DNA from 3 places in the Gordonia sp. NPDC003504 genome. Region 1 is predicted to be linked to each of the others. Evidence: predicted binding sites of a transcription regulator. Region 1 holds the regulator's gene; each other region holds the start of a gene.
What was found. The regulator LexA, encoded in region 1, represses DNA repair genes until DNA is damaged. The targets are predictions, from matches to a motif close to CGAACANNTGTTCG.
Positions count from the first base shown of each region.

Region 2: ACWDPV_RS11790 (DUF222 domain-containing protein) is a predicted target of LexA. The motif match lies at 2,072-2,085, and genes of this name have one in related genera.
Region 3: recA (recombinase RecA) is a predicted target of LexA. The motif match lies at 3,851-3,864, and genes of this name have one in related genera.

Region 1 is NZ_JBSFPC010000016.1:68,111-77,780, reverse strand. It holds gene ACWDPV_RS21960 (HPr family phosphocarrier protein) at 1-252, opposite strand, end outside; gene ACWDPV_RS21955 (PTS fructose transporter subunit IIABC) at 370-2,475, opposite strand; gene ACWDPV_RS21950 (1-phosphofructokinase family hexose kinase) at 2,545-3,510, opposite strand; gene ACWDPV_RS21945 (DeoR/GlpR family DNA-binding transcription regulator) at 3,507-4,277, opposite strand; gene ptsP (phosphoenolpyruvate--protein phosphotransferase) at 4,532-6,205, shown strand; gene lexA (transcriptional repressor LexA) at 6,245-6,985, opposite strand; gene ACWDPV_RS21930 (LysM peptidoglycan-binding domain-containing protein) at 7,602-7,868, shown strand; gene nrdR (transcriptional regulator NrdR) at 7,893-8,399, shown strand; gene hrpA (ATP-dependent RNA helicase HrpA) at 8,373-9,670, opposite strand, start outside.
Region 2 is NZ_JBSFPC010000005.1:143,666-153,335, forward strand. It holds gene ACWDPV_RS11780 (acyl-CoA thioesterase) at 1-81, shown strand, start outside; gene ACWDPV_RS11785 (hypothetical protein) at 103-519, opposite strand; gene ACWDPV_RS11790 (DUF222 domain-containing protein) at 773-2,032, opposite strand; gene ACWDPV_RS11795 (MarR family winged helix-turn-helix transcriptional regulator) at 2,256-2,765, opposite strand; gene ACWDPV_RS11800 (multidrug effflux MFS transporter) at 2,788-4,044, shown strand; gene ACWDPV_RS11805 (response regulator) at 4,070-4,720, opposite strand; gene ACWDPV_RS11810 (sensor histidine kinase) at 4,737-5,918, opposite strand; gene ACWDPV_RS11815 (ABC transporter ATP-binding protein) at 6,043-6,963, shown strand; gene ACWDPV_RS11820 (ABC transporter permease) at 6,963-7,772, shown strand; gene ACWDPV_RS11825 (S1C family serine protease) at 8,149-9,261, shown strand; gene ACWDPV_RS11830 (TetR/AcrR family transcriptional regulator) at 9,291-9,670, opposite strand, start outside.
Region 3 is NZ_JBSFPC010000018.1:8,027-17,696, reverse strand. It holds gene pgsA (CDP-diacylglycerol--glycerol-3-phosphate 3-phosphatidyltransferase) at 1-600, shown strand, start outside; gene ACWDPV_RS22400 (helix-turn-helix domain-containing protein) at 903-1,241, shown strand; gene ACWDPV_RS22395 (PspA/IM30 family protein) at 1,415-2,227, shown strand; gene ACWDPV_RS22390 (glycosyltransferase) at 2,309-3,529, shown strand; gene ACWDPV_RS22385 (DUF3046 domain-containing protein) at 3,520-3,714, shown strand; gene recA (recombinase RecA) at 4,046-5,089, shown strand; gene ACWDPV_RS22375 (regulatory protein RecX) at 5,198-5,629, shown strand; gene ACWDPV_RS22370 (amino acid ABC transporter permease) at 5,779-6,669, opposite strand; gene ACWDPV_RS22365 (amino acid ABC transporter permease) at 6,666-7,349, opposite strand; gene ACWDPV_RS22360 (glutamate ABC transporter substrate-binding protein) at 7,362-8,369, opposite strand; gene ACWDPV_RS22355 (amino acid ABC transporter ATP-binding protein) at 8,440-9,168, opposite strand; gene miaB (tRNA (N6-isopentenyl adenosine(37)-C2)-methylthiotransferase MiaB) at 9,348-9,670, shown strand, end outside.

The sequences.
Region 1 (9,670 bases):
GTCGAGATCCTTGGCGACGAGTTGGGCGATCTGCTCGAGTGCGCCCGCGTCGTCGGAGGACACGATGACATTCGTTCCCTTCTCGGCGCCGAGGGTCATGATCATCAGGGCCGAACCGGCGTCGACCGGTTCACCGCCCTCGACGGCGAGGGTGATCGGGACGCCGGCATCGGCGGCGGCCTCGGCGATGATGGTCGCGGGTCGGGCGTGCAGTCCGACGGCGGAGCCGACGGTGACAGTGGTGCTGGGCATGGTGACTACTCCTTTGGAGGGTGCGGCTTCAACGGCAGGTAATGGTGAGGTGATTGTGCCCCGTGATCACCGTGGCGGGCGGGATTTCGCCGACGCCCGCCACGGTGATCCGCCTCGTCAGGCGGCGACGGCCTCGCGCTCCACGGCGGCGACCTCGTCGTGGCCGTGGCCGCGCCCCCACTGCTTGGCGGCGATGACGCAGACCGCCGAGAGCACGGTGCCCGCGGCCAAGGCGACCAGGAAGAGCAGCCAGTGGTTCATCGTGAAGAACACGAAGATGCCGCCGTGCGGGGCGCGCTGGGTGACGCCGAAGGCCATGATCAGCGCGCCGGACAGCGCGCCGCCGGCCATCATCGAGGGGATGACGCGGAACGGATCGGTGGCCGCGAACGGGATGGCGCCCTCGGAGATGAACGATGCGCCCAGCAGCCAGGCGGCCTTGCCGTTCTCGCGTTCGGGTTCGGTGAACAGGCCCGGGCGCAGGACGGTGGCCAGTGCCAGGGCGAGCGGCGGGACCATTCCGGCGCACATGACCGCGGCCATGATCTCCAACTGTGCGGTTCCGGCGATGGCCAGACCGGCGGTGGCGAAGAGGTACGCCGCCTTGTTGACCGGGCCGCCGAGGTCGAAGCACATCATCAGGCCCAGGACGATGCCGAGCGCGATCTTCGAGCCACCGGACATGCTGTTGAGGCCGTTGGTCATCTCGGTGGTCACCCAGGCGAGGGGTTTGCCGAGCAACATGTAGAGCACGACGCCGATGAACAGGCTGCCCAGCAGCGGGATGATCACCACCGGCATCAGGCCACGTGCCCATTGCGGCAACGGGAGTCGGGAGATCCACAGGCAGACGACGCCGGCGATCAGACCGCCGACCAGGCCGCCGATGAAGCTCGCCCCGACCGCCACGGACACCAGTCCGGCGACGAATCCGGGTGCGATGCCGGGTCGGTCGGCGATGGCGAACGATATGTAGCCGGCCAGGACGGGCACCAGCATGCTCATGGCGAGTCCGCCGATCGCGAACAACACCGCGCCGATGTACTGTCCGAGCCCGTCGGCGGGCAGATCCCACAGGCTGTTGTGCAGTGCGATGAATTGTCCGTCGTTGAGGGCGCCGGTCTCGTCGAGGGTCTTGTTGGCGATCTGGTATCCGCCGAGGAACGGCAGGAACGCCAGCGCGATGAGCAGACCGCCGGCGGCGACGAAGGGGATCATGTAGCTGACGCCGGTCATCAACGCCTGCTGGGTGCGCTTGCCCAGGCCGAGGGTTTCTCCGCCGGCGGCGTCGGCCGAGGCGTCGTTGCCGTCACCGTCGCGGACCACCGCGGCCTTGGGGTTGCGGGCGGCGGCCATGGCCTCGGCGATCATCGTGTCGGGCTCGTTGATGGCGCGTTTGACGCCCGAGGCGATCACCGGCTTGCCGTGGAATCGGCTCTTGCCCTTGACACCCACGTCGGTGGCGAAGATGACCGCGTCGGCACCGGCGATGACGTCCGGGGTGAACGGGGTCGTTCCCGACGAGCCCTGTGGTTCGACGTGGAAGTCGACACCGGCGCGTTCGGCGGCGTACTTGAGGGCGTCGGCGGCCATGTAGGTGTGTGCGATACCGGTGGGGCAGGCGGTGATCGCCACGATCGAGAGCTTCTTTTCGGCGGTGGCGGGGGCGGCGACGGCCGCAGTGGTGGCTGCTGCAGCGGGTGCGGCGGCCTCGGTGGTCGAGACGGTGGTCTTCTCGGTGGCGGCGACCGTGTCGGGCTTCTTCGCCGGCGGATTGATCGCCTCGTCGACCAGGGTGACGACCTCGTCGTCGGTCTTCGCCGCCCGCAGGGACGCCACGAAGTCGGGGCGGACCAGCGCGCGGGCGAGGGAACTCAGCAGCTTCATGTGCGCGGCGGCGCCGCCCTCGGGCGCGGCGATGAGGAACACCAGGTCGGCCGGGCCGTCCGGCGCGCCGAAATCGACCTTCTTGGACAGTCGTGCCATGCTCAGGCTGGCCTCTGTGACCGAGGCGGCCCGGGCGTGGGGGATGGCGATGCCGCCCGGTAGGCCGGTGGCGGACTTGGCCTCGCGGGCCAGGGCGCCTCGGGCGAGATCGGCGGCGTCGCTGGTGCGTCCGGCGGCGGCGAGGTTCTCGGCGAGGTAGTTGATCACCGCCGACGGGTCGTCGCCCGCGTCGATGTCGAGGTTCACCGTCGCTCCGGTGATGATCTGCTCGGACATGAATCTTCCTTTACTGCTGGGTAAGTCGGGAGTGTCGGATGGGGGTGGGGGAGGTCGGGGAAGTCGGGGTCATGTGGCGGGGGCGGCTCCGGCGAGGTCGGTGATCGCGACATGATCGGGGTCGAGGTGATCGGGTCGGGGTGGCTGGGTGCCGGCCAGTGCGGCGGCGGCGGCCCCGTAGGCGACGGCGCTGCGTAGTCGCTCGGGTTCGTCGGCGCCGCGCGCCTCGGCGATGAGGTAGCCGGCCAGCGAGGAATCGCCGGCGCCGACGGTGCTTCGCGGGACGATCGGGGGTGGCGTGGCGAACCAGCTGCCCGATGTGGTGGTCAGCACGGCGCCCGCGGCACCCAGGGTCGTCAACACCGCGCCGCCGGTGTGCCCGGCGAGTTCGGCCGAGGCCGCGATGATCGGGTCCAGGTCGCCGGCGGCGGCGGCCCGCCGCAGCACCGTCGGGTCGGCGCCGCAGACCTCGGCGAGTTCGGTCTCGTTGGGCTTGATCAGGTCGACGTGGCCGGTGACCGCGGCGCGCAGTGGCTCCCCGGAGGTGTCGATGGCGACCCGGCAGCCACGCGCGATGAGCTGATCGGCCAGCTCCCGATACCAGGAGTCCTCGACTCCGGGGGGAAGCGATCCGCACAACGCCACCCAGGTGGCGCCGGCGGCGCGCGCCAGCACCAGATCGGTCAGGGCGGCGCGGTGGCGATCGTCGAGCGGTTGGCCGGAGGCGTTGATCTTGGTGGTGGTGCCGTCGGCCTCGGCGATGGTGATGTTGGAGCGGACCTCACCGTCGACGGCGACGGTCTCGTGGCGCAGACCGACGGCGTCGAGTGCGCTCAGCAGTGGGTCGCCGGCGCGGGCGGGCAGGACGGCGATGGTGTCGATGCCCGCCTCGGCGACGACGCGCGAGACGTTGACGCCCTTGCCGCCCGGTTCGGCGCGCACGGCCACCGCGCGCTGCACCTCACCGCGCTCGAGCGGCGCGGCGATCTCCAGCGTGCGATCCAGGCTGGGATTGGCTGTGACGGTGAGGATCATGCGATCACGACCTCGATGCCGCGGGCCGAGAGGGCAGCGGCGTAGGAGGGATCGACACCGGCGTCGGTGATGAGGACGTCGACATCATCGAGCGAGGCGAAGGACGAGAAGTCCTCGCGGTTCATCTTGGACGAGTCCGCCAGGACGACGACGCGTTGGGCGGAGGCCACCAGTGCCGCCTTGACGGCCGCCTCCTCGGGGTCGGGTGTCGACAATCCCAGGCCCTCGCTGATGCCGTTGGTCCCGATGAACGCCACAGAGGTGCGGAAGGTGGCAAGGCGGGCCACGGTCTCGGCGCCCACCGCGGCCTGGGTGAGGCCGCGTACCCGACCGCCGACGAGATACAGGGTGGCGTTGGGCTGATCCGCCAGTACCGTCGCGATCGGGAGGCTGCTGGTGACGATGTGCAGGCGGCGATCGGTCGGTAGCGCGACGGCCGTCTGGTAGGTGGTCGTCCCGGCGTCGAAGGACACCGCCCCGCCGTCGGCCGGCAGAAAGGCGAGTGCGGCCCGCCCGATGGCCGCCTTCTGGATGGTGTGGCTGGTCTCGCGTTCGGCGATGTCCTGCTCGCCGATGAGCTGAACCAGTTCGGGTCGGACCGCGCCGCCATGGACGCGTTGTAGGTGTCCGGAGCGCTCCAGGGTTGCCAGGTCACGGCGCACTGTCTCGCTGGTGACATCGAATCGCTCGGCGAGCGAGCTGACCGATGCGCGGCCATGCGAACGAACCAGTTCGGCAATCGCCTGCTGTCTTTCTTCGGCGTACACATTGCTCCGATCGGAGAGGACGGGTGACGGCATGTCTGCGTCCATGTGGGTTTGAGTGGAAGTCGGTGTTGCTATGTCTTTGTTTACGCCTGTTTGTGTTGACAAGTCAAGGATTTCTTGTAACTTCAATCACAAGAGATGTGTGGCGGGCAGATTCTTCACAGATCGGGCCGCCGAGAGAGCGATCTCGAGACAGCACGGACCACAGATCGGCCGACGACGGCTGATACGAACCTCGAACGAAGGGCAACGCAGTGGAACATCAGCAGGGTCAGGAACTGCGTGGGACTCCCGTGGTCGGCGGGAAGGCCTACGGGCCGGTGGTTCGCCCCGGCGAGCGGATCGCCCCGGTGCACGACACCGTGACGATCCCCGAGGACGCGCGGGAGGCGGAGTTGTCCCGCTTCGTGGACGCGGCCGGGCTGGTTTCCGCCCGACTGCGCGAACGTGCCTCACATGCCTCCGGTGCGGCCGCGGAGGTTCTCATCGCGACCGCGGGCCTCGCCGAGGACCGCGGGTGGATCGGCGCGGCAGGCAAGCTGATCTCCTCCGGGTCGTCGGCGGCGTCGGCCGCGACCGCGGCGACCGAGCAGTTCGCCGCGCTGTTCACCAAACTCGGTGGTCTGATGGCCGAGCGCGTCACCGATCTCAACGATGTCCGTGATCGTGTCGTGGCCGAGTTGCTCGGACAACCCGAACCAGGTGTGCCGGTGCCCGCCGAGCCCTCGGTGCTGTTCGCCGCCGATCTGGCACCGGCCGACACCGCCGGACTCGATCCGAAACTGGTCACCGCGCTGGTCACCCGGCTCGGCGGTCCGACCAGTCACACCGCGATCATCGCCCGGCAGTTGGGCATTCCGTGCATCGTCGCGGTCGCCGATCTCGACGAGGTGACCGCCGGAACCCTGGTGCTCGTCGACGGCACCGCGGGAACCGTTGTGGTGGAACCGGATCCGGATCAGGCACGGGTGGCCGTCGATGAGAGCCGACGCGAGGCGGAACTCGTGGCGGGCTGGACGGGGCCGGGGCGCACCGCCGACGGTCACGCGGTGGACATCCTGGCCAACGTGGCCGACGGCGTCTCCGCGCGCGCCGCCACCGCATATCCGGTCGAGGGAGTGGGCCTGTTCCGCACCGAGCTGGCCTTCCTCGACAGCGCCGAGGCGCCCACGGTGGCCGAGCAGACCGAGCTCTACCGCGAGGTGCTGGAGGCGTTCGCGGGCAGGAAGGTCGTCGTGCGGACGCTCGACGCGGGTTCGGACAAGCCGTTGAAATTCGTCGACCATGGCACCGAGGCCAACCCGGCCCTGGGAGTCCGGGGTAATCGGATCACCGCTCGACACCCGGAGATCCGGGCCGGGCAACTCAACGCGATCGCGGCGGCGGCCCGCGAGACCGGAAGTACTCCGTGGGTGATGGCGCCGATGATCGCCTCGGCCGAGGAGGCCGCGGAGTTCGCGGCCGCAGTGCGCGGGCGCGGCCTGGTCGCCGGCGTGATGGTCGAGATCCCGTCCGCCGCGATACTCGCGTCGTCGATCCTCGCCGAGGTCGACTTCGTGTCGATCGGTACCAACGACCTGACGCAGTACACGATGGCGGCCGACCGGATGTCGGCCGATCTGGCCGAACTCACCGATCCGTGGCAGCCCGCGGTGCTCGCGCTCATCTCGATGGTGGCCGAGGCCGGAAAGCGAATGGACAAACCTGTCGGCGTCTGCGGTGAGGCCGCCGCCGATCCGCTGCTGGCCTGCGTACTCGTCGGACTCGGCGTCACTTCGTTGTCGAGTGCGCCGGCGGCGTCGGCAGCGGTCGGCGCCAAACTCGGTGGCGTCACCCTCGATGCGTGCCGCGCCGCAGCGAGTGCAGCACTGGCGACCTCCTCACCCGCGGCCGCACGTGCCGCCGCCACCGCGGCGCTCGCCGGCTGAACCTCGGCGAGCGCCGCATCGGGCGGGCCCGGGGTCGGATCAGATCCGGCGCATCACCGTGACGACCTTGCCCAGGATGGCGGCGTCGTCGCCGGGAATCGGTTCGAAATGCTCATTGTGCGGCATCAGCCACACATGACCGTCCTTGCGCTTGAAGGTCTTCACGGTGGCCTCGCCGTCGATCATCGCGGCGACGATGTCACCGTTGTCGGCCACGTTCTGCTGGCGCACGACGACCCAGTCGCCGTCGCAGATCGCGGCGTCGATCATCGACTCGCCGACCACCTTCAGCAGGAACAGTGATCCCTCGCCGACGAGTTCACGCGGCAGCGGGAAGACGTCCTCGACGGCCTCCTCGGCGAGGATCGGTCCACCGGCCGCGATGCGTCCGAGAACCGGAACGAAGGTGGGGGCGGGCAGATTCGACGCGACCGCGGTGTCGTCCGGCGGGGTGTGCTCGCCGTCCTGCACGTTGACCGCACGCGGGCGGTTGTGGTCGCGCTTGAGCAGTCCCTTGCGTTCCAGTGTCCGCAGCTGATGAGCGACCGACGACGTCGAGGCCAGCCCGACGGCGTCGCCGATCTCGCGGATGCTCGGCGGATAGCCGCGCTCGCGCACCGACTTGCGGATCACATCGAGCACGCCCCGCTGACGCGGCGTGAGCGAGGCCTCCGCGGCCACCGCGTCGAACGGGACCTCCGGCTCGTCGGCGGCGGCCGGCCCGCGGCCGCGCTTGGTCGACGACGTCGACGTCGTCGAACGTCGGTTCTTCTCACTCATCGGGTGTTCGATCCTTTCGGTCGGAAACTCTGCTGTGGTCGGACGGTGTTGTCGGTTGTCCCGTGCAGTCGGTTGTCCGATGCGGTCGGTTGTCCGGGGTGCGGCGGGGGCTGTCCGCGGGTCTGCGCTGCTGGTCAACGGCCAGGTTAGTCCAGGTCACCGACAACTTCAAACACTTGTTCGACGTGTCGCGAGAAATTGTCGGAGGTGCGTGATAGAACTTCGAACATCAGTTCCTCGAACGAGTGATCGAGAAGTGATCGAGAAGTGATCGAGATCGGAGACTCTCATGCAGAACACCTTGGTTCGCAATGAAACCGCAGGTCAGGCGCGTCGGGCGACGGTTCGGCGCACCCCGTCCGGTGCCCGTTTGGGTGCCTTTCCCGACGCCCGGTGTGCGGTGCGAGACGATGTCACGCCCCGGTGCGGCGCGATCGTGCACGCAGGACGGCCGGCTCGCCGCGCCACCCCGGTGGCGCGGCACCGGCACCTCCACCGCCCCGCCGACAATCGTCCGGTCGACCGGCCTCGGGTCGCGATCCCCAGGCGCCCGGCCGGGACGCCGTGCGCCGGGCTCGCGTCGCAGTCCCGTCGGGCGGGCCGTCGCGGTGCCGCGGTGGCCCTGCTGACCGGGGTGGCGCTGGCGATGCTGGTGTGGCTGATCGGTGTCGCCGGCAGCGATTACCAGGAATCCGCCGCCCCAACGCCGGTGGCCACGCAGGTGGTGCACGTCCGGGCGGGGGAGTCGCTGAATTCCGTCGCCGCGCGCGTGGCACCCGAGATGCCGCGGCAGGCGGTCATCGACCAGATCGTCGAGCTCAACGACATGGGTGGCAGCGCCCTGCGTGTCGGTCAGGCGCTGCTGACGCCCGCATATCGCTGAACGGTGAGGCGCTATTCTCGATGCATGCGCTGCCCGTTCTGCAGGAATGATGACACCAAGGTCATCGACTCCCGAGTCGCCGACGAGGGACAGGCGATCCGTCGTCGCCGTTCGTGCAGCGCCTGTGGCCGACGATTCTCCACCGTGGAGACCGCCGTGCTGGCGGTGGTCAAGCGCAACGGCGTCACCGAACCGTTCAGTCGGGAGAAGGTGATGCGCGGGGTGCGCCGCGCGTGCCAGGGACGGCACGTCCACGAGGACGATCTGGCCCAGTTGGCGCAGCAGGTCGAAGAGACGGTGCGCGCCTCGGGCGTTGCGGAGATCCCCAGCAACGAGGTCGGTCTCGCCATTCTCAAACCGTTGCGCGACCTCGACGAGGTCGCCTATCTGCGGTTCGCGTCGGTGTACCGGTCGTTCGATTCCCTCGAGGACTTCCAACGCGAGATCGACGATTTGCAGGGCAACCTCACGCGGCGCAACGGCACGGATACATCCGACGCCCTCTCAGCCGAGTCGATCCAGGGTTCGTAACGCGCGCTTCTCCGAGATCGGATATCGGGTGCCCAGCCGCTGGGCGAACAGACCCACCCGCAGTTCCTCGACCATCCAATGCGCCTGCTCGTTGACGAGATCGCGACGGGCCTCGGGTACCTCGGCGAGTCGCTGATTCCACCGCCCCGTGACCCTGTCGAGCGCGCTCATGGCCGCCCGGTCCCGGTCCGCCGATCCCGGAAGGTGTTCCAGCCGCTCGCGTGCGGCCGCCAGATATCTCGGGAGGTCGGCCAGGTGCTCACGGGGAGTGGCCAGGACGAAGCCGTCGAAGATCAGGTTGGCCAGTTGCTCGGCGACGTCATCGGCGGCGACATGACCGGAATGCTCATCGATTGCCTGACGCAGCGGCGCAACCATCCGGAGTGCGTTGACGGCCGAGGCGAGATACTCCGGTGCGGCCGTACGCACGCGCGGACCGAGTGCAGCGGCCAGCGCACCGAACTGCTGCGGTGACCGCACCCGGGCCGCCGCGTCGACGTCGACGAGATCCCGGATGGCCCGCCTGGTGCAGTCGGCGAAGAACTCGCTCGCATCCCGGTAGGGGTTCTGGCTCAACGCGAGTCGCCCCGCAGGGTCGAGGCCCGACGATGCCTTCGACGAGAGTCCGGTGATGGTGTGGTCGAGCAGCGCGATGACACCGGCGACCCGCATCCGGTTGGCCTCGTCCTCGGTGGCGGCGGTGGCCCGCGCGACGCCCACGGATCGGCCCGGCTCGCCGACGGCACGCAACGTGGGATGGCGGGTGATGCGTTGGCCCGCGACGTCGGCGGTCTCCGTGACGGCGAGGGTGCCGATTCCGTCGGCGGTCCAGGTGGTGTGCACGTCGGCCGGTGGTGTCGGGCGACGATCCGAGACATCGGCGGCGAGGTCTGCGAAGGATTTGCTGCGCCTGCGGATCTCGCCGGCCTCGTCGACGACGGCGAAGGTGATCCGCAGGTGGGCGGGCAGCCGATCGACGGCGAAGTCCGCCGGTGTCACGGTGTGCCGGGTGATCGTCGACAACTCGCGGGCCAGCCCACGGACCAATGGTTCGGAGCGAGGCGTCAGCCGGGACAGGGCCAGGTCGGCGAAGCGCTGTGCCGGGGCCATCGTCTTGCGAAGCTGTTTGGGCAGGGTCTTGACGAGTTCGGTGGCCAGTTCCGATCGCATTCCCGGTACCAGCCAATCGAATCCGGCGTTGCGGACGTGGGGGAGCAGGGCCTGCGGAATGACGACGGTGACCCCGTCGTCGGGTGCGCCCGGCTCGAATC
Region 2 (9,670 bases), on a different contig from region 1:
CTGAATCCGCAGACACCGGTGGCCCAGCGACGATTCGCCGAGGCGAAGGCGCGCCGCGAGGCGCTGCGCTCAGCGCAGTGAGTTCACCAGTGCCGCTGCATATCAGCCGCGATCGGCGCCGTTGTCGGCATCTCCGTCGCTTGAATCCAGCGCGGATCCTTCCAGCGCACTGACGGCGATCCCGTACGGGAGGAAGCGGACCCGGCGCTTGGGGTCGGTGTTGTGCTGATTGGCGCGCAGCGCGTCGATCTCACTGGAGAACACCTGCTCGACTCGGGCACCGCCCGGCTCGTCGACAACGAACACGGCCCACACGCCGGCGCCGGCCTCGCCGGCGGTCTTCGGCTGGGGTGCGGACCGTCGCGCCGACGATCCCTCCATGAACGTCGAGAACACACTCGCCGCACCGGGTTCGGACATCGCACGTCCGAAGACCTGCCGCAGCCCTTCCCCGGCTTCCCGCGCGAAGCGGTCGAAATCCTCGGGATCGAATCCGAAGGGTCCGTTCTGACCAGCCATCGAGGGCCTCCCTTGTCGCGGCCCGGCATCGGTGACAGGCATCTACTGCGATCCAGTGTGCCGACGGACGAGCGACTTCGCCACCACATGGCGGGGCCGGCCGGGTTCGGATCCGAGTGCCGCAGTGGTGTGCTGCTCATCGTCGGATGCGAACCCGCGCAGTTTCTCTGTGGACTTGTCAAAGAACGAAGACTTGTGGTGGCCCGTTTGGTACCGGGTCAGACGTCGCGCGCTGGTCTGTTGCGGGGGTGGGTCAGGCGGCGTCGTCGAGTCGCATGGTGCGGCGGTTGTAGGCGGGCTGAGGACGTTGCTTGGGGTCGACGGTGGCTGGTGGGATGAGCCATGGGTGTCGGTCGGCGCCCATGATGACGGCCCATCCGCCGTGGTGGATGTCGTCGTGACACGACGGGCAGAGCAGGCATCCGTTGTCGAGGTCGGTGGCGCCGCCCTCGCTCCACGCCTGGATGTGGTGGGCGTGGCAGCGGGAGGCGGGTGCGCCGCATTTGATGCAGCCGTCGTCGCGGACGATGTAGGCCTTGCGTTGGGCGTTGGTGAAGAACCGTTTGCGGCGGCCGACGTTCAGTGGGACGCCGTCACCGTTGGTGGTGATGTCGGTGACGGCACTGTCACAGCTGAGCATGTCGGCGGTGGATTCGGTGACGGGCCCGGAGTGCGGCAGTGAAGCTGCGGCCGGGTCGTCGGCGGAGCGGATCATGAGGACCTCGAGGCGGGCGGTGGTGGGGATGGTGTCATCGGCCAGGCCGCGGACGGCCGCGTCGAGGAGGGTTTCGAGGGCGTCGGCTTGGCGGCGTTCGGTGGAGCGGGGATCGTTGCTGCCGTCGGGTTGGGGTACGGGGGCGGACAGCACGTCGATCGCGGTGCACAGTTTCTCTCCGACGGTGACATCCAGGTCGGCTTTCACGGCGAGTCGTCCGTCCGCATCATGGTGCAGGGACAGTTCGTTGACGCTGCGGTCCTCGGCGGCGGGGAGGCCGCCGTCGGCGTCGGCGGCGAGGTGGTTGCCGAGTTGTCGGGCGTACTTCTGGATGTCGGAGGGGGCCATTCCGGCTCCGGCGTGGGAGAGCAGGGTGATGGTGTGGTCGTGCCGCATGTCGGAGGTGACGTCTTCGGGGGAGCGGTGGGCGATGTGGGTCAGTCCGCGGATGATGGCGTCGGCGTGTTCGGAGCTGAGGGAGCCGAGTGCGGTGCTTGCGGTGACGCGGGGGATGTCGGTGGCGGCGGCTAGTCTGAGGTAGCGCTGTGCGACGGCGGGTGGATATCCCATGCAGATCAACAGTTCTCGGAGTTTCCGTCCTTGGCGGGTGGCGACGTGGAGTTGTTCGAGGTGTCCGGTGAACACCACGCACAGGTGGTCGACGAGGTTGCGGATGAGGCGCAGTTGGGTCATCACCTCGGTGGCGTGCCGGTCGGTCAGCGACTTCTGGTCGATGCTCGGTTCGGTGAGGTTGTCGATGATGACGTCGAGAATCTCGGCGAGATCGTGGTCGCTCATTCGTCCCCCTGTGTGAGTGCCGCTGCCATCTATTATAGCCGATCACCAGTTCGCCATGGGGTGGATCACAAGATGAATATGTAACGGTTGCAATGCATTTCGTACCTTCAGTGAACAGTTTCCCCTGCGGTGAACTGTGGTGAACGCAAGCCCCTGTGGTGAACAGAATTCACACGGGCGCGCATGTACGCCCCTCCGACGAAGCCCCGACCCGATCAACAACTCAGCGCGCGGTGCGCAGGCCCGCCGAGAGTCGCTCGAGAACCATTCGCGCGGTGAGTAATTCAGCTTCAGAGAGGGATGAATCCGCGGAAGCCTGGTCGAGAGCACCGGTCAGTCGCCGCCGCCAGAAGTCGTGGAGTCGCGCGATCGAGGTCTCGGCTCGTCGTGTCGCATACAACCGCACCGACCGCGCGTCGTCGGGATCGGGACTGCGTCGCACCATGTCCTTGGCCTCCAGTGAACGCAGCACGGCCGAGAAGTTGCTGCGCTTGAGGCCCGTCGCCGTGGCCCCCTCGGCGGGACACGTCCCGGGATTGTGATGAATCCAGCGCATCACCAGGACTTCGCTGCCATTGAGCGGAACGACCCCACTGACTCCGGCCGGCCCATGGGGTTCGATCTCTCGTGCCACCCGCAGAACCACCTCGGCGATATCGACGAGAAGGTTCACGCTCAACCCGGCGTGGCCCATCGACCCCGCAGCAGGGCCGTACGATTCGACATCACTCATTTGAATATGATCTCATAACTATATGGCCTCGTCGACCACCGCGTCCGTGACCAGCGAACCGCGCACCGAGCGAGCGATCACCGGTCCGCTGCTGCTGGTACTCGCGCTGCTGTCGGCGGTCGCACCCTTCGCCACCGACCTGTACCTGCCCGCATTCCCCGAGATGACCGGCGAATTGTCGGCCTCGGCGACCGCCATCCAGCTGACGCTGACCGCCTTTCTGGTCGGCGTGACGACCGGGCAGTTGGCGTTCGGCCCGCTGTCGGATCGGTTCGGTCGTCGCGGTCCCCTGCTGTTCGGCGCAGCACTGTGCGTGGCCGCCGGCATCGTCGCGGTGATCGCGCCGTCGGTGGGCGTCCTGGTGGCCGCACGCTTCGCGCAGGGATTCGGCGGTGCGGCCGGAATGGTGATCGGCCGGGCGATCATCTCCGACCTGGCAGCCGGCCGGGCCGCGGCACGGGCGTTCAGCCTGATGATGATCGTCGGTGGCGTGGCCCCTGTCCTCGCACCACTGCTGGGCGGATTCCTGGTGAACCCGATCGGCTGGCGCGGGATTCTCGGTGTGGTACTGGGCATTTCGGTCCTCATGCTGGTGTCGATCATCGGCGTCGTCCGCGAGACACTGCCCCCGGACCGACGTCGGCGCGATGCCGCGGCCACCACCGCCACGGCCGCCGCCGCGGCCTCACCGCGTGAGCTGCTCCGGCCGGGATTCCTCGGCTACGCCGGCACATTCGCGTTCTCGTTCGCGGTCATGATGGCCTACATCTCCGCGTCGCCGTTCGTCTATCAGGACATGATCGGACTCAGCAGCGGCGGCTACGGGCTGGCATTCGGCGCCAACGCGCTCGCCCTGATGGCCATCAGTGCACTGGCCGCACGACTGGTCGCCACCCGCCAGGTCCGCCACCTGGTCGGCATCGGACTATCGGTGATGTCGTTGGCGGTCATCACCTTCGGGATTCTCGTCGTCACCGCCGCACCGGCGATGTGGCTGGCCGTGCCACTGTTCGTGATGGTCGGGAGCCTCGGCATGATCTTCGGCAACGCGACCGCCCTGGCGATGTCGGCGGTCGGCTCGCACGCCGGCAGCGCCTCGGCGGTGCTCGGCGCGCTGCAATTCGGTCTCGGCGCACTGGTGTCCCCACTGGTCAGCATCCAGGGCCCGGACACCGCCGCCCCACTGGCCGTGGTCATGCTGATCGCCGCCGTGATCGCGATCGCTTCCTTCCTCGCCGCCGGACGCGGGAGGCCGACACCGGTCCCCGAACCCGTCTGACACGGACAGATCCGGGCCGACCCCGCTACTCCCACCCGGCATCGTGGACGAGGATCGCCACCTGAACCCGGTTCGCGACACCGAGTTTCGCGAAGATGTGGGTGATGTGTGCCTTGACCGTCGCCACGCTCATGTAGAGCGCCGCCGCGATCTCCGCATTCGATGCCCCCTTGGCCAACCAGATCGCCACGGTCCGTTCCCGTTCGGTCAGCGAGTCGAGGTTCGCCCGGGCCCGGACCGTGCCCGCGCGGTCGGGGGAATCCACCACCTGCTTGATCAACGCCGCCGTGACCGACGGACTGAGTGCGGGCTGACCGGCGAGCACATCGGCGATCGCCGCGACGATCTTCTCCGGCGGGGTGTCCTTCAGCAGGAATCCGTCGGCGCCGACGGCCAACGCACGCATCACATAGTCGTCGGCGTCGAAGGTGGTCAGCACGATGACCGCGGGCGGTGCCTCGAGTTCCTTGAGCGCCACGGTAGCCGCGATCCCGTCCATCACCGGCATCCGCAGATCCATCAGCACCAGATCCACCGGATCGGCGGCGAAGACCTCCAGTGCCGCACGACCATCGGGTGCCTCGGCCACGATCGACAACGCCGGATCGCCACCGAGCAACAACTTCAGCCCCGATCGGACCAGTGGATCGTCGTCGACGATCATCAGACGTGCCATGGCGGTCACCACTCCCTCACTCGGGCGCACCCGTGCCGGGCAGCCACACATGCAGAATGAACATCCCGTCGTCGGTGCGCGTCGTCGAGTGCCGACCGCCGCTGAGTTCCACTCGTTCGGCGACACCGATCAGCCCGAGACCCGAACGCGGCAGGGCCGCGGGGACACCGCCGATCGGCAACGGATTGACCACGAGCAGATCCACACCCGACTCGCGGCCCGCCTCGATCCGCACGGTCACCGCCGACGACGGAGCGTGCTTACGCGCGTTGGTCAACCCCTCCTGCACACAGCGATACAGGGTTCGCACGGTGCTCGCCGGCATCTCGTCGAGATCCGCTGTGCGCGTGTAGGTCACCCGAATACCGGTGTCGTCGGCCGCTGCGACGAGATCATCGATCTCGGCCGGACCCACCTGCGGCTGCTCCGGATCGGCGTCACCCGGACCCTCACGCAGCACGCCGAGCACCTCACGCAGTTCGGTCAGCGCGAGCCGGGAATTCTCCTCGATGGTCCTCGCGGTGTCGGCCACCTCGTCCGAGCTCAGATCGGTACGGTAGGCCAACGCCCCGGCGAACATGCTGACGGTCGAAATCCGATGCGCCAGAACATCATGCATCTCCCGTGCGATACGCGCCCGCTCCACCGAGCGCGCCTGGGCGACCTTGGCCTGCTGCTCCTGTTCGGCGAGCATCGCCCGAGATCGCCAGGTGGCCAGCAGTTCTCGACGCGATCCGATGTACATACCCCAGGCCACCATGACCGCGGTGATGGCGGTGAGGAACACCAGCAGCACCAGAAGGGGTTCTCTCGCACCGCCATCGCTCGACGTCCGGAAGATCTCCTCGGACATCAGCCCGCAGACCAGACCCAGCACGGCCTGCGGGATGATCTCCCGCCAGCGCCGCCGCGTCGACAGCGACACCAGGGCGAGCGCACCGGCACCGGTCGAACTCAGTGACACCGCACCACACAGGGTGGTGAACGTGCACACCAGAACCGGGTGCGAGCGCCGCCACCAGGTGGCCACGTAACTCGCCACGCCGAGTCCGAGGTCCACCGCCAACCACCACGTGGTACCGCCCAATCCGGTGTCGGCCCGTGAGCTCACCACCAGGCCCGAGATCGCCAGCATGAGCAGCAGACGCCAGATGTGACTCCACCACGTCAGTGGTGGTTGATAGTCCTCGGGGCGCACCCCCTCACCGTAGTGGGGGGCAACCCTGATCCGCGTCCCACCGGCGGCCACCGTGCATCCGACTTTGGTCGTAGACCGATCCCGGCCTCATGCCCGATGCACACGACCATTCGTCACGCCGACGATGGGACACATGATCACCGTCACCGAACTCACCAAGCGATACGGCGAGTACACCGCCGTCGACAACGTCACCTTCACCTGCCGATCGGGGCAGGTCACCGGCTTCCTGGGCCCCAACGGCGCAGGGAAATCGACCACCATGCGCGTGATGACCGGGCTCACTCCCGCGACGTCGGGCACCGCACTCATCGACGGGGTCGCCTACCGCGACATCCCGAATCCGGCTGCCGAGGTCGGCGTCCTGCTCGACGCGTCCGCCCAGCATGCCGGGCGTACCGGCGACGAGATCCTCCGCCTCGCGGCCATGACCATCGGCGCACCCCGCAGCCGGGTCGACGACATGCTCGAACTCGTCGGCCTCACCCCGGACGAGGCGGGACGACGCGTCCGGAACTACTCCCTGGGCATGCGTCAGCGTCTCGGTCTGGCCAACGCGTTGATGGGTGACCCACGCATCCTGATCCTCGACGAACCCGCCAACGGTCTCGACCCCGCAGGCATCCACTGGATGCGGTCACTGCTGCGCAACTACGCCGATCGCGGTGGCACCGTCCTGTTGTCGTCCCACCTGCTCCACGAGATCGAGATCATCGCCGACGACCTCGTCGTCATCGGCAACGGCCATATCGTCGCCCAGGGCACCAAGTCGGAGTTGCTCGCCGGCACCGGCACCGTCGTCGCCTCCACCGACGACCGAACACTGGCTGACGCGCTCGATCGCGCCGGCCTCACCGTCACGCAGACCGCGACCGGTGGCCTGTCCGTGGACGCCGAACCCGTCGACGTCGGACGCATCGCCGCCGAACACTCCATCGCGCTCACCGAGTTGCGGCGCGGCGACGGAGCACAACTCGAGGAGATGTTCTTGTCCCTGACCGCCGATACCCAACGCGAACAACGACTCACCGCAGGAGCCTTCTGATGACCGCACTCGCCGCATCCCCCACCGCCACCATGGCCGTCGCCCCCGAACGGGCCACCGCCATTCCGATGAGCCGTCTGATTCGGGTCGAACTCCGCAAGCTCGTCGACACCCGTGCCGGATTCTGGCTCGCCGCCTCCATCGGACTCGGCTCGGTGATCGTCATGGTCGCCATGCTGATCGCCAACCGCGACAACCCCGCGAACCTCACCTTCGGCCAGTTTTTCGGCATGATGAACATCCCGATCAGCATCATTCTGCCGGTGATGGCGATCCTGCTGGTCACCGGTGAATGGAGCCAGCGCACCGCACTGACCACCTTCACCATGGAACCCCGCCGTGAGCGCATCGTCGCGGCGAAGCTGACGACGGCGCTCCTCGCGGCCGTCGGGGCCGTCGCGGTGGCGCTGGCCATGGGAGCCCTCGGCAACGTGATCGCCGCGATCGCCCTGCCAGACCCGGCGGGCGCGTGGTCGTTCACTGCCGCCGGACTCGTCAATTCCTTTGTCACACAATTGTTCGGCCTGCTCCTCGGTTTCGGGTTCGCCGCCCTGTTGCTCAGTACTCCCGGTGCGATCGTCGCGTACTTCGCCCTGCCCACCCTGTTCACCCTCATCAGCCAGGTCGTCCCGTGGTTTGCCGACCACCTCGGCCAGTGGATCGACATGGCCGCCACCCAGGAACCGTTCCAGACCGAGTTCTGGCCGAGCGGCGGCGAGTGGGCCAGGATCGCGGTCACCGCGCTCATCTGGATCGCCGTCCCCCTCGCGATCGGTGTCGCACGCATCCTGCGCAGTGAGATCAAATAGATCTGCACCCGCAGATGACGGCGAAGTGTCAGAGAATTCTTGATGTTTCGCTTGGCCTCCTCTCAGCGAGCGTCGGCAACGTGGTCTGGTGACCAGCGATCCCCATTCCGAGACCACCGGACCGGGCACCACCGGACCGGACACCACCGGACCGATCGGACCCCAGCCGACCATCCCGATGACACAGGGCGCCCACCCCGGCCCGACCGCCGACGTCCCGCCGGAGTGGCGCCGTCCGGACACGCAGTGGACCGACCCGTATCCTCCCGGCACCCACCAGGTGCCGGGAGGATACGCGCCGCCGCCGATGCCTCCGGTCACCGGAGTGCTGCCGCACCACGCCGCACCTGCACCCGTCGCGCGACGGAGATCGACGCTGAAGCCGATCATCGCCACCGCCCTCATCGCCGGCCTCTTCGGCGGGGCGGTGGCGCTCGGGGGCGCCACGTTGATCGATCACACCACCACCGCTACACCACAACTGGGGACGGCGGCCACCGCTCCGGCGCAACCGTCACAACCGGGCTCGGTGACTTACGCGGCGGCTCAGGCCTCGAAGTTCACCGCGGACATCGAGGTGGCGACGGCCCAGGGCACCGCGATCGGCAGCGGGATCGTGTTGTCCCCAGACGGCTACGTCCTGACCAACAATCACGTCGTGAACGGTGTGGGTAGCGGTGCCCGGATCCAGGTCACCACTGCCGATCAAAACACCCATGCGGCAACGGTTATCGGCACCTCACCGTCCTACGATCTCGCGGTCATCAAGCTGCAGAACGTATCCGGTCTCACCGCGGCACCACTGGGCAGCTCGGCGAATCTCCAGGTCGGCGAGCAAGTCGTCGCCGTGGGCAGCCCCGAGAGCCTCTCGAACACGGTGACCTCCGGCATCATCAGCGCGCTGTCGCGGACGGTGACCGCCGGCGACGAGCAGGGTTCGCAGGTGACGGTGTACAACGGCCTGCAGACCGACACGCCCATCAATCCCGGCAATTCCGGTGGGCCGCTGGTCAACCTGTCCGGACAGGTGATCGGCGTCAACTCGGCCGTCGACACCGGCCAGTCCGCACAGGGTGGCGTCCAGGCATTCGGCCTCGGTTTCGCCATTCCCATCGACACCGCACGACGCGTCGCCAACGAACTACTCCAGGACGGGAAGGCCACCAAACCCGTTCTGGGCGTGACCGGTTCGATCAGCGATACGCGCAATGCCGCCGCCGGCGGGGTCAGTGGCGCGCAGGTGACCGGCGTGACCCGCGACGGCGCCGCGGCAGCGGCGGGTATCGGTGCCGGCGACGTCATCACCAAGGTCGGCGACCAAAAGGTCGACTCGTATGCCGATCTGATGGCCCAAGTCCTCACCCACACGCCCGGTGAGTCCGTCCCGGTGACCGTGTCCGGCAGCGGGGGCGAACGCACCGTGTCGGTGACGCTCGGCAGCGCCGTCGACACCGAGCAGACCACGGTGCCCGGCAACGGCACACCCTGAGCGCCTCGAGACCCGACGACGAGCAGCCGTCACCGCAGGATGAATGTCACTGCGGCGGCGGCCACCTCGTCGAGGTCGTCACCGAGGTGACCGCCGATCCACTGTTCGGCGAGCGCGGTCATCGCACCGGTGTACATCGCCGCAGCCACTCTGCCGCCCACGACATCCCGACCCCGACCACCCGAGATCTGCTGTCTGCTCAGCGTTTCCGCGAGCACCGAGGTCATCAGCAGTTCCTCGGTGGCCGCTCGGCGCTCCGCCAGCACCGGATTGGCCCGACCGTGGGTGAACAGAATGCGGCCACGGCGCACGTCCTGCGAGCAGAATCCGAGAACCGCACGGATTCCGGCGGCCGTACGCGCCCGAGCCGAACGGCCGGCGGCCGTCACCGCCGCCGACACCTCCCCGG
Region 3 (9,670 bases), on a different contig from region 1:
AACGCGTTGACGGTCTTCCGCATCATCCTGGTTCCGGTCTTCGTGATCGTCCTGTTCGTCGCCGGCGGCCACGACACGGCGTGGCGTATCGCCGCCGCCATCGTGTTCGGTATCGCCGCGATCACCGACCACATCGACGGCAGGCTGGCGCGGAACCGGGGACTGGTCACCGACTTCGGCAAGCTCGCCGACCCCATCGCCGACAAGGCGTTGATCGGGGCCGCGCTGATCAGCCTGTCAATACTGGGGGAGTTGTCGTGGTGGATCACCGCGATCATCCTGGCCCGTGAACTGGGGGTGACCGCCTTGCGGTTCTGGGTGCTGCGCCACGGGGTCATCCCGGCCAGTCGCGGCGGCAAACTCAAGACCTTGCTCCAGGCCATCGGAATCGGTCTGCTGCTGTTGCCACTGTCGGGCGCATGGCATCTGGGTGCCGTCGTCATCATGTGGGTGGCCGTCGCGATCACGGTGGCCACCGGGGTCGACTACGTGTGGCAGGCGATCAGGTTGCGCACCGGCAGTGGAGCGAGCGATCGGCGAGGGCCCTCTGCGTCGCGCAATCGGACGCCGATCACCGACTCGGGTAGCGACGCGAGCTGATCGGTCGGTGGGGTCGGCATCTGTCCTCCGGTGATCTGTACCGGTGATCTGTCCATCGGCGGTACGGCACGCGGGGCAGGTGCGCGGCAACCGGCGCGGAATTCGACTACTGTCGTCCACACACGTCGCCGGAAACGGCGGCGTGTGGCTTCGGGAACGGTATGCGCTCGGCAGACGTTGAGGTACCGGTCGGTCCGGTTCGATATCCGGCCCGGCGAGTCCAGGCCGTGGTGTGCGAATCGACTCACATCGAGTCGGCGCGGACCGTACATGGACTCATCGCAGAGGAGGAGGGATACCCGATGGCAGTGCTCTTGCGGGAGGCGCTCGGCGACAGCCTGCGCCGTGTTCGCACTCAGCAAGGCCGGACGCTTCGTGAAGTGTCCACCGATGCGCGGGTGAGTCTCGGTTACCTCTCGGAGGTCGAGCGGGGACAGAAGGAAGCGTCGAGCGAATTGCTGGCCTCGATTTGCGATGCACTGGACGTGGAGATCGCCGATCTGCTTCTCGAGGTCGGGACGGCCATGCGGCCCGAGCCTGCCAAGTCCACGTCTGCCGATCACGACGCCGCGATCACCCCGGCCGTCGTCATCCCTGCGCCCGAGGTGCATGCACGGGCCACCGCCCTGGCCGCCGCCTGACCGCGGGTCGACATCCGCATTGCCACCCGCGGTGGACGGCCGCTGTCGCGCGTCAGACGCCGGTGACTGTCATCCGCCGAAGACCGTGTGCCCGTGCCGCACCGGTGAGTGAGGCGCTAGATTGGGTGGAACCCTCACGACGAAATCCGTTCTGAATGGAGTTGACGAGAAGCATGGCGAACCCGTTCGTAAAGATGTGGCGATACCTGATGGCGCTCGGCAACGCGAAGATCGACGAGAATGCCGATCCCAAGGTGCAGATCCAGCAGGCGATCGAGGATGCCCAACGGCAGCATCAGGCCCTGTCGCAGCAGGCCGCATCGGTCATCGGCAACCAGCGTCAGCTGGAGATGAAGCTCAATCGGCAACTCGAGGACGTCGAGCGGCTGCAGGCCAACACCCGTCAGGCCCTGACGCTGGCCGATCAGGCCAACGCCGCCGGTGACGCTCAGAAGGCGCAGGAGTACACCAACGCCGCCGAGGCCTTCGCGGCGCAGCTGGTGACCGCCGAGCAGAGCGTCGAGGATCTGAAGTCGCTGCACGATCAGTCGTTGCAGGCCGCGCAGCAGGCCAAGCAGGCCGTCGAGCGCAACGCGATGATCCTGCAGCAGAAGCTCGCCGAGCGGTCGAAGCTGCTCAGTCAGCTCGAGCAGGCCAAGATGCAGGAGCAGGTGAGCGCCTCGCTCAACCAGATGAGCGAACTGTCGGTGCCCGGCAACACGCCGAGCCTCGATCAGGTGCGCGAGAAGATCGAACGCCGCTACGCCAACGCCCTCGGTTCGGCCGAGTTGGCGAAGAATTCGGTGCAGGGCCGGATGGCCGAGGTGGAGCAGGCCGGGGTGCAGATGGCCGGCCACGCGCGCCTGGAGCAGATCCGGGCCAGTATGTCGGGTGGTTCGCTGCCGGCCGGTGGCGCCGCGGCCCCCGCCACACAGCCGGCTCCCGGGCGGCTGTCCAAGCCCGAGCCCCCGCAGGCGGGCAGCTGACATCGTCGTCGTTCTCACGACACAACCCGCGGCCGCCGGTCGCGGGTTGTGTGCGTCTATCCGGGGATCGTCGGTGATCCGGTGAGGGTGGCGATCGTCGCCGGCCCCGATGCCGGACACGCCTTTCCCGCTTTTGCTCTTGCCGAAAGGCTTGTTGCGGAAGGTATTTCGGCGACGGTGTGGACGGGGACGTCGTGGTTCGCGTTGGCGGAATCGCGCGGGATCGACATCGCCGAACTGCCGGGACTCGCGGCCGAGGACGACGATGACGACACCGACGCCGGCAGGAAGCTCAGTGTCCGGGCGGCGCGGATGGCGGTGGCGCTGGCGCCGGTGCTGGCGGTGCGCGGCGTCGATCTGGTGATCTCCGATGTGATCACCGTGGCCGGGCTGTGGGCCGCCGAACTGTGCGGCATCCCGGCCGTCGAACTGTCCCCGCATCCGCTGTATCTGCCGTCGCGGGGACTGCCGCCGGTGGGTGCCGGTCTGGAACCGGGAACCGGGCTGCTCGGGCACCTGCGGGACACCGCGCTGCGGGCGGCGAGCAACACCTCGGTGCGTGCCGGTCGTCGCCAGCGGGGTGCCGCGCGCCGGTCGATCGGCCTGCCGGCCGACCCGCCGACGTATCGGCCACGGCTGATCGCCACCCTGCCGGCGCTCGAGGTGCCGCGTCCGGATTGGCCGGCCGATGCCCATCTGGTGGGCCCGTTGGTGTGGGAGCCGACCACCGAGATCATCGAACCCCCGTCCGGCGACGCACCGCTGATCGTCATCGCGCCCTCGACCGCCCAGATCGGTGCCGACATGGTGGGGGCGACGATGGATGCAGTACGTGATAGGGCGGCGCATTCTCCTGTGCGCGTGGTGATCTCGGCCCTGCACCCACCTTCGGCGGAACTTCTGGCCACGGCTCCCGGATTGTCGGTGCGGGCCGGACTCGGGCGCCAGGATCGGCTGCTCGAGCGTGCCGACGCGGTGGTGTGCGGCGGCGGGCACGGGATGCTCGCGAAGTCGCTGTCGGCGGGTGTGCCGGTGGTGACGGTGCCCGGCGGCGGTGATCAATGGGAACTGGCCACCCGGGTGACCCGGCAAGGTGGTGGGCTCGTGGTGCGCCCGGTCGACGCCGAGGCGATCGGGCGGGCCGTCGGAGCGGTGCTCGACGATCCCGCGCATCGGGAGGCCGCGGCGCGTGCGGGCGCCTCGGCCGTCGACGTCGTCGACCCCGTGCGGGTCGTGCGAAGCGTTCATCAGAGGCACCTCGCCTCGCGCGAACCGACCGAAGGGGCCGACGAATGCGACTGACCGAGTTCACCGAGCGGATCACCGAACAGTTCGGCGCGATGTCGGCGGATTCGATCATGACCGACCATGTGCTCACCGAACTGGGCGGCCGGACCGGCGCCCAGGCGATCGAGGACGGAGTGGACCCGCGCGACGTCTGGGTGGCGATCTGCCGGGATTTCGACGTCCCCAGACACGTGTGGTGAGAGTTGTGGGGTGAGAGTGCTGTTGTGCTGAGACTTCTGTGCGGATAGTGCTGTGGCGATGGTTCTGGGGCCTCTGAGGCGGCGGTGACGTTGGCTGCGGTGATTTCCGGCGGCGTCCGCGTGTCACACTTGCCATCGAACACATGTTCTCCGAGAGTGGAGGGGTACGGAACCGAACCGGGTTGGCGAGCGTCAGAACTTTTTGTCGGACCCCATGAGTAGCGTGCGACGCGTCAGAAGTTCCGACGGATATCCGTCGGAAACAGCCACCACCCACACGACAACCACAACCGCCGGAGCACTCCGGCGCACAACCGAGGAGACAAGTCCCATGGCACCAGCGGCCCCCGATCGTGACAAGGCACTCGATCTCGCCCTCGCGCAGATCGACAAGAACTTCGGCAAGGGCTCGGTCATGCGCCTTGGCGAAGAGACCCGTCAGCCCATCGAGGTGATCCCCACCGGTTCGATCGCGCTCGACGTCGCTCTCGGGATCGGCGGGCTGCCACGTGGCCGCGTCGTCGAGATCTACGGCCCGGAATCCTCCGGTAAGACCACCGTCGCGTTGCATGCGGTGGCCAATGCGCAGGCGCAGGGCGGCATCGCCGCATTCATCGACGCCGAGCACGCCCTCGATCCCGACTACGCCGCCAGGCTGGGCGTCGACACCGACGCGCTGCTGGTCTCCCAGCCCGACACCGGTGAGCAGGCGCTGGAGATCGCGGACATGCTGATCCGTTCCGGTGCGCTGGACATCCTGGTGATCGACTCGGTCGCCGCGCTGGTGCCCAAGGCCGAGATCGAGGGCGAGATGGGTGATTCGCATGTGGGCCTGCAGGCCCGGCTGATGAGCCAGGCGCTGCGCAAGATGACCTCGGCGCTGAGCAACTCCAACACCACCGCGATCTTCATCAACCAGCTGCGCGAGAAGATCGGCGTGATGTTCGGTTCCCCCGAGACCACCACCGGCGGAAAGGCACTGAAGTTCTATTCGTCGGTGCGACTGGACGTGCGCCGCATCGAGACCCTCAAGGACGGCACCGACGCCGTGGGCAACCGCACCCGCGTGAAGGTCGTCAAGAACAAGGTGGCGCCGCCGTTCAAGCAGGCCGAGTTCGACATCCTCTACGGCAAGGGCATCAGCAAGGAGGGCTCGCTGATCGACATGGGTGTCGCCGAGGGATTCATCCGCAAGTCGGGTTCCTGGTTCACCTACGAGGGCGATCAGCTGGGTCAGGGCAAGGAGAACGCCCGCAAGTTCCTGCTCGAGAACGACGACATCCGCGACGAGATCGAGAAGAAGATCAAGGAGAAGCTCGGCATTGGCGCGGTCGTCGACGCCGACGACGTGGCCCCGGCTCCGGTCGAGTTCTGATCGGTCGGCGTGGGCGACACCACCACCGACCCCGAGGGACGCAAGCAACCCAGCGCTTGGGACGCCGCTCTGCGGCTCCTCGGGGTCCGCGCACGGTCACGCAGTGAGATGCGGGAACGCTTGTCCCGCCGAGGTTTCGAACCCGACGTCGTCGACGACGTGATGGATCGGCTGGATCGCGGCGGCCTGCTCGACGACGAGGATTTCGCCGCCGAATGGGTGCGGTCCCGGCACGCCAACTCCGGACGGGGCCGCGTGGCGCTGCGTCATGAGCTGGTGGCCAAGGGCGTCGACGCGGACACCATCGAATCCGCACTGGCCGACATCGACCCGGACACCGAGCGGTCCGTCGCCGTCGGCATCGTCGAGCGCAAGTTGACGGCGACGGTCCGCGAACAGATCCGCGACGACCGCTCCGCACGGGACAAGCAGTACCGCAGGTTGGTCGGGCTGCTCGTGCGGCGTGGTTATCCGCAGACGTTGGCGATCGATGTCGTGGGGGAGTGTCTCGATGCGGCCGCCGCGGATGCACACCCCTGACCCGCCGGTCGCCCCGGAGATGCACTCCTGACATGCCGATGCCCTGACGATCTGCTGCTCGTCAGGGCATCGGTCACTCGGGCATCCAGTCTCGCAGGCCGCGTGCCCCGTGGCTGCGTACGATCCGGCGGTCGGTTCCGGCCGGCGGATCAGTGCTTGCCGAAGGACGGCATGTTCTCCATCGCGGCACGGTCGGCCTCGTCGGGGTCGGGAGCCGCGGTCTTACGACGACCCTGCCGCAGCGACTTCTCGATGAAGGTCGCCAACGACGACAGGCCGAAGTTGATGACGATCATCACGATGGCGACCACCACCAGCGCCGGGAGGTAGTTGCCGTAATACGACGCGGACTGCAGACCCGACCGCACCACCTCGACGTAACCGATGGCGTAGCCGAGCGCGGAATCCTTGAGCGCGATGACCATCTGCGAGATGAGTGCCGGCAACATGGCGGTGACCGCTTGCGGGAGCAGGATGATGCGCATGATCTGCGACTTGCGCAATCCCAGCGCCTGAGCGGCCTCGGTCTGGCCCTTGGGCAGCGAATTGATCCCGGATCGCAGGATCTCGGCCATCACCGATCCGTTGTAGAGCGTCAGACCGGTGACGACCGCCGCGAACGCGAGCTGCGACGACGGGAAGATCGCATAGTCGGCGAACAGGTAGTACGAGAAGATCATCAGGATCAGCACCGGGATGGCACGGAAGATCTCCACGAACAATCCGCTCAGGCTGCGCACCCACCAGTGGTCCGACAGTCGGCCGATGCCGAGAATCGAGCCCAGGATCATCGCGAAGACGATCGAGAGGGCCGCAGCCTTCAGCGTTCCCCACAGTCCGGGGAGTATGTAGGTCGTCCAGGTGGTCCCGATGACGAAGGGATTCCACTTCTCGCCGGTGAGCTGGCCGTTGTTCGCCAGCACCACAATCACATACGCGAGGATCGCCACGATGATCGCGACGAAGACGACGGCGATGATCGCGTTGCGGACCCGGGCCTTCGGGCCGGGAGCGTCGTAGAGGACTGTTGCGCCGCTCATCGTTTCACCGCCAGTCGATTCGCGAGGTAGCCGAAGACGGCTCCCTCCAGGAGGGTGATGATCATGAATCCGACCGCGGTGATCGCGAAGATCGCGATGATCTGATCGGAGTAGGTCTCCAGCTCTTCCTTCATCAGCAACGCGGCCTCACTGACGCCGATCACCGAGGCGATCGTGGTGTTCTTCGTCAGGGCGATCAGCACGCTGCCCAATGGTCCGATCACCGCGCGCATGGCCTGCGGCAACACGATGATCCCGAACACCTGCAGGAACGGAAGTCCCAGCGACCGTGCCGCCTCCGCCTGCCCGATCGGCACGGTGTTGAAACCCGAGCGCAGCGTCTCGCACACGAACGTCGACGTGTAGAGGATGAACGCCAGAACCGCGAGCCAGAAATTGTTGTTCTTGACGAAGTTCTCGTTGTCCGGGGCCAGCGCCAGACCGAGGTTCTGGTAGAGCCCGATCGAGCAGAACAGGACGATCAACGTCAACGGCGTGTTGCGCACGATGTTGATATAGGTGGCGCCGAACCACCGCATCACCGGCACCGGTGACACCCGCATCCCGGCCAGGACCACACCCAGGATCAATGAGCCGAGGGCCGACCAGAAGGTCAGTTGGATCGTCACCCAGAATGCGGGCCACAACTGTGGCCCCATGCTGGACCAGAGGTCACTCATGGTTCACCCCTCTCAGCTCATGCCCGCAGGGCACGGCACCGACGGTGCGTCGATGATGGTCTGGACGGCTTCGACACTCGGATCGGGCAGGAATTTGTACTTCGCCGGTTCACGTTCGGCACGCGTGATCATCTCGTCGACGTACTCGTTGCCGATCGCGTCACGCAGTGCGAGCTCCCACGCCGATTCGCTGCCGTTCGGGCCGGGCGCGAGCATCGCGTCCAGCGCCTGGTTTACTGCGACCACCGCGTCGGGGAACTGCTTGGCCATGCCGATGCCGTAGCGCTCGGTGGAAAACGGGGCCCCGGCGGTCTTGAGGACCTTCTTGCCGCTGCTGGTGACGCAGGCGGCTGCCGGGTAGGTCATCCCGACGATCTTGAACTCGTCCGGGAAGAAGTTCGCGTAGCCGGCGAGGATGACCTCGTCGGTGGTCAGCGCATCGACCTTGCCGCGGCGCAACGCCTCCACGCAGGAGGAATACGAGTCGTACTCCTGCAGCTGTACCGACGGCAACTGTGCCTTGACGTTCTGCGCCGACGTCGAGCCGGTCACCGAACACAGCTTCTTGCCCTTGTTCAGATCGGTCAGCGACGTAATCGAATCGTCGTCGTCGCGGACCAGCAGGCCCTGGTAATTGATCAGATACGGCCCGGCGAAGTCGACCTTCTTGGCACGTGCGCCGGTGATCGAGTAGGTGGCGGCGATCATGTCGACCTCACCGTTGTTGATCAACGTCTCACGCTGCGCCGACGGTGTCTCGCGCCAGGTGATCTCCGGATGCGGCACCCCCAGGGAGTCGGCGATGTGGTTGACCACGTACGTCGACACCGACGGATCGAATCCGGTGACGCTCTTGTCCGGGTTGCGGATGCCCAGCCCGGGCTGGTCGAACTTGGTTCCCAGCACCACCTTGCCGGCGCGGATCGAATCCAGCAGGTTGCGGGGTTCGGTGCTGCCGCACGCGGTCAGCGTCGCGGCGAGGACGGCCGCGATCGTCGCGATCACGCCGAGCGCCAGCATCCGGGGCAGTCGGGTCCGGGGTGTTCGGGTATGAGGTTGTGTCGTCTGTCGTGTCGACGAAGGTGTCATGTCAGTGGCCCAGAATCTTGCCGAGGAAGTCCTTCGCCCGGTCGGATTGGGGATTGTCGAAGAAGGAATCCGGGTCGGTGTCCTCGACGACGGCACCGTCGGCCATGAAGATCACCCGATCGGCCGCCTTGCGGGCGAAGCCCATCTCGTGGGTCACCACCAGCATGGTCATGCCCTCCTTGGCCAGCGAGACCATCACGTCGAGGACCTCGTTGACCATCTCGGGATCGAGCGCCGAGGTGGGCTCGTCGAAGAGCATGATCCGCGGTTCCATCGCCAGCGAACGGGCGATGGCGACACGCTGTTGCTGCCCGCCGGAGAGCTGCGCGGGATACTTGTCCTTCTGGCTGGCGATACCGACGCGGTCGAGGAGTTCCAGCGCGCGTGTGGTGGCGTCGGCCTTGCTCTGCTTGCGCACCTTGATCGGTGCGAGGGTGACGTTCTGCAGAATCGTCTTGTGTGCGAACAGGTTGAACGACTGGAAGACCATTCCGACGTCGGCGCGCAGGCGCGCCAGGTCCTTGCCCTCGGCCGGCAGGAGCTCGCCGGAGATGCGGATCTCACCGTCGTCGATGGGTTCGAGCCGGTTGATGGTGCGGCACAGGGTGGATTTACCCGAACCCGAGGGCCCGAGAACCACCACCACCTGCCCACGGGGGACCTCGAGGTTGATCTCCTTGAGGACATGGAGCTCGCCGTAGTGCTTGTTGACGGCCGTCATCGAGATCATCGGAGGCGACTCGGATGCGGTAGACGGACCGGGTGCCTGGAAGGGGGATTCGGTCATACGTGCCAAGCCTAATCACGGTCGGCGGTATCGGCGCGGCAAATGGGACATGCCCGGCGTGCCGCGAGCCGGCCGGCGCCGCGCGACCAGGCGATTTGCGCTCACACCGTACTCTGGATCCAGTGAGTATCGACCTGTCCGAGCCCGTGGCACCCACCCCGACATCGACCGCTGCGCCGTGGGCGCCGGCCGTCGCGGATGCCGATGCGGTCACCGCGCCCGTCGACGCATCGGCCGATTCGCCTCGATACCAGGTCCGCACCTACGGCTGTCAGATGAATGTGCATGACTCGGAACGGATTTCGGGTCTGCTCGAACAGGCCGGCTACGTCCGGGGCGCCGACGACGACGAGGTCGACCTGGTCGTGTTCAACACGTGTGCGATCCGGGAGAACGCCGACAACAAGCTCTACGGCAACTTGTCGCACCTGGCGCCGGTGAAGGC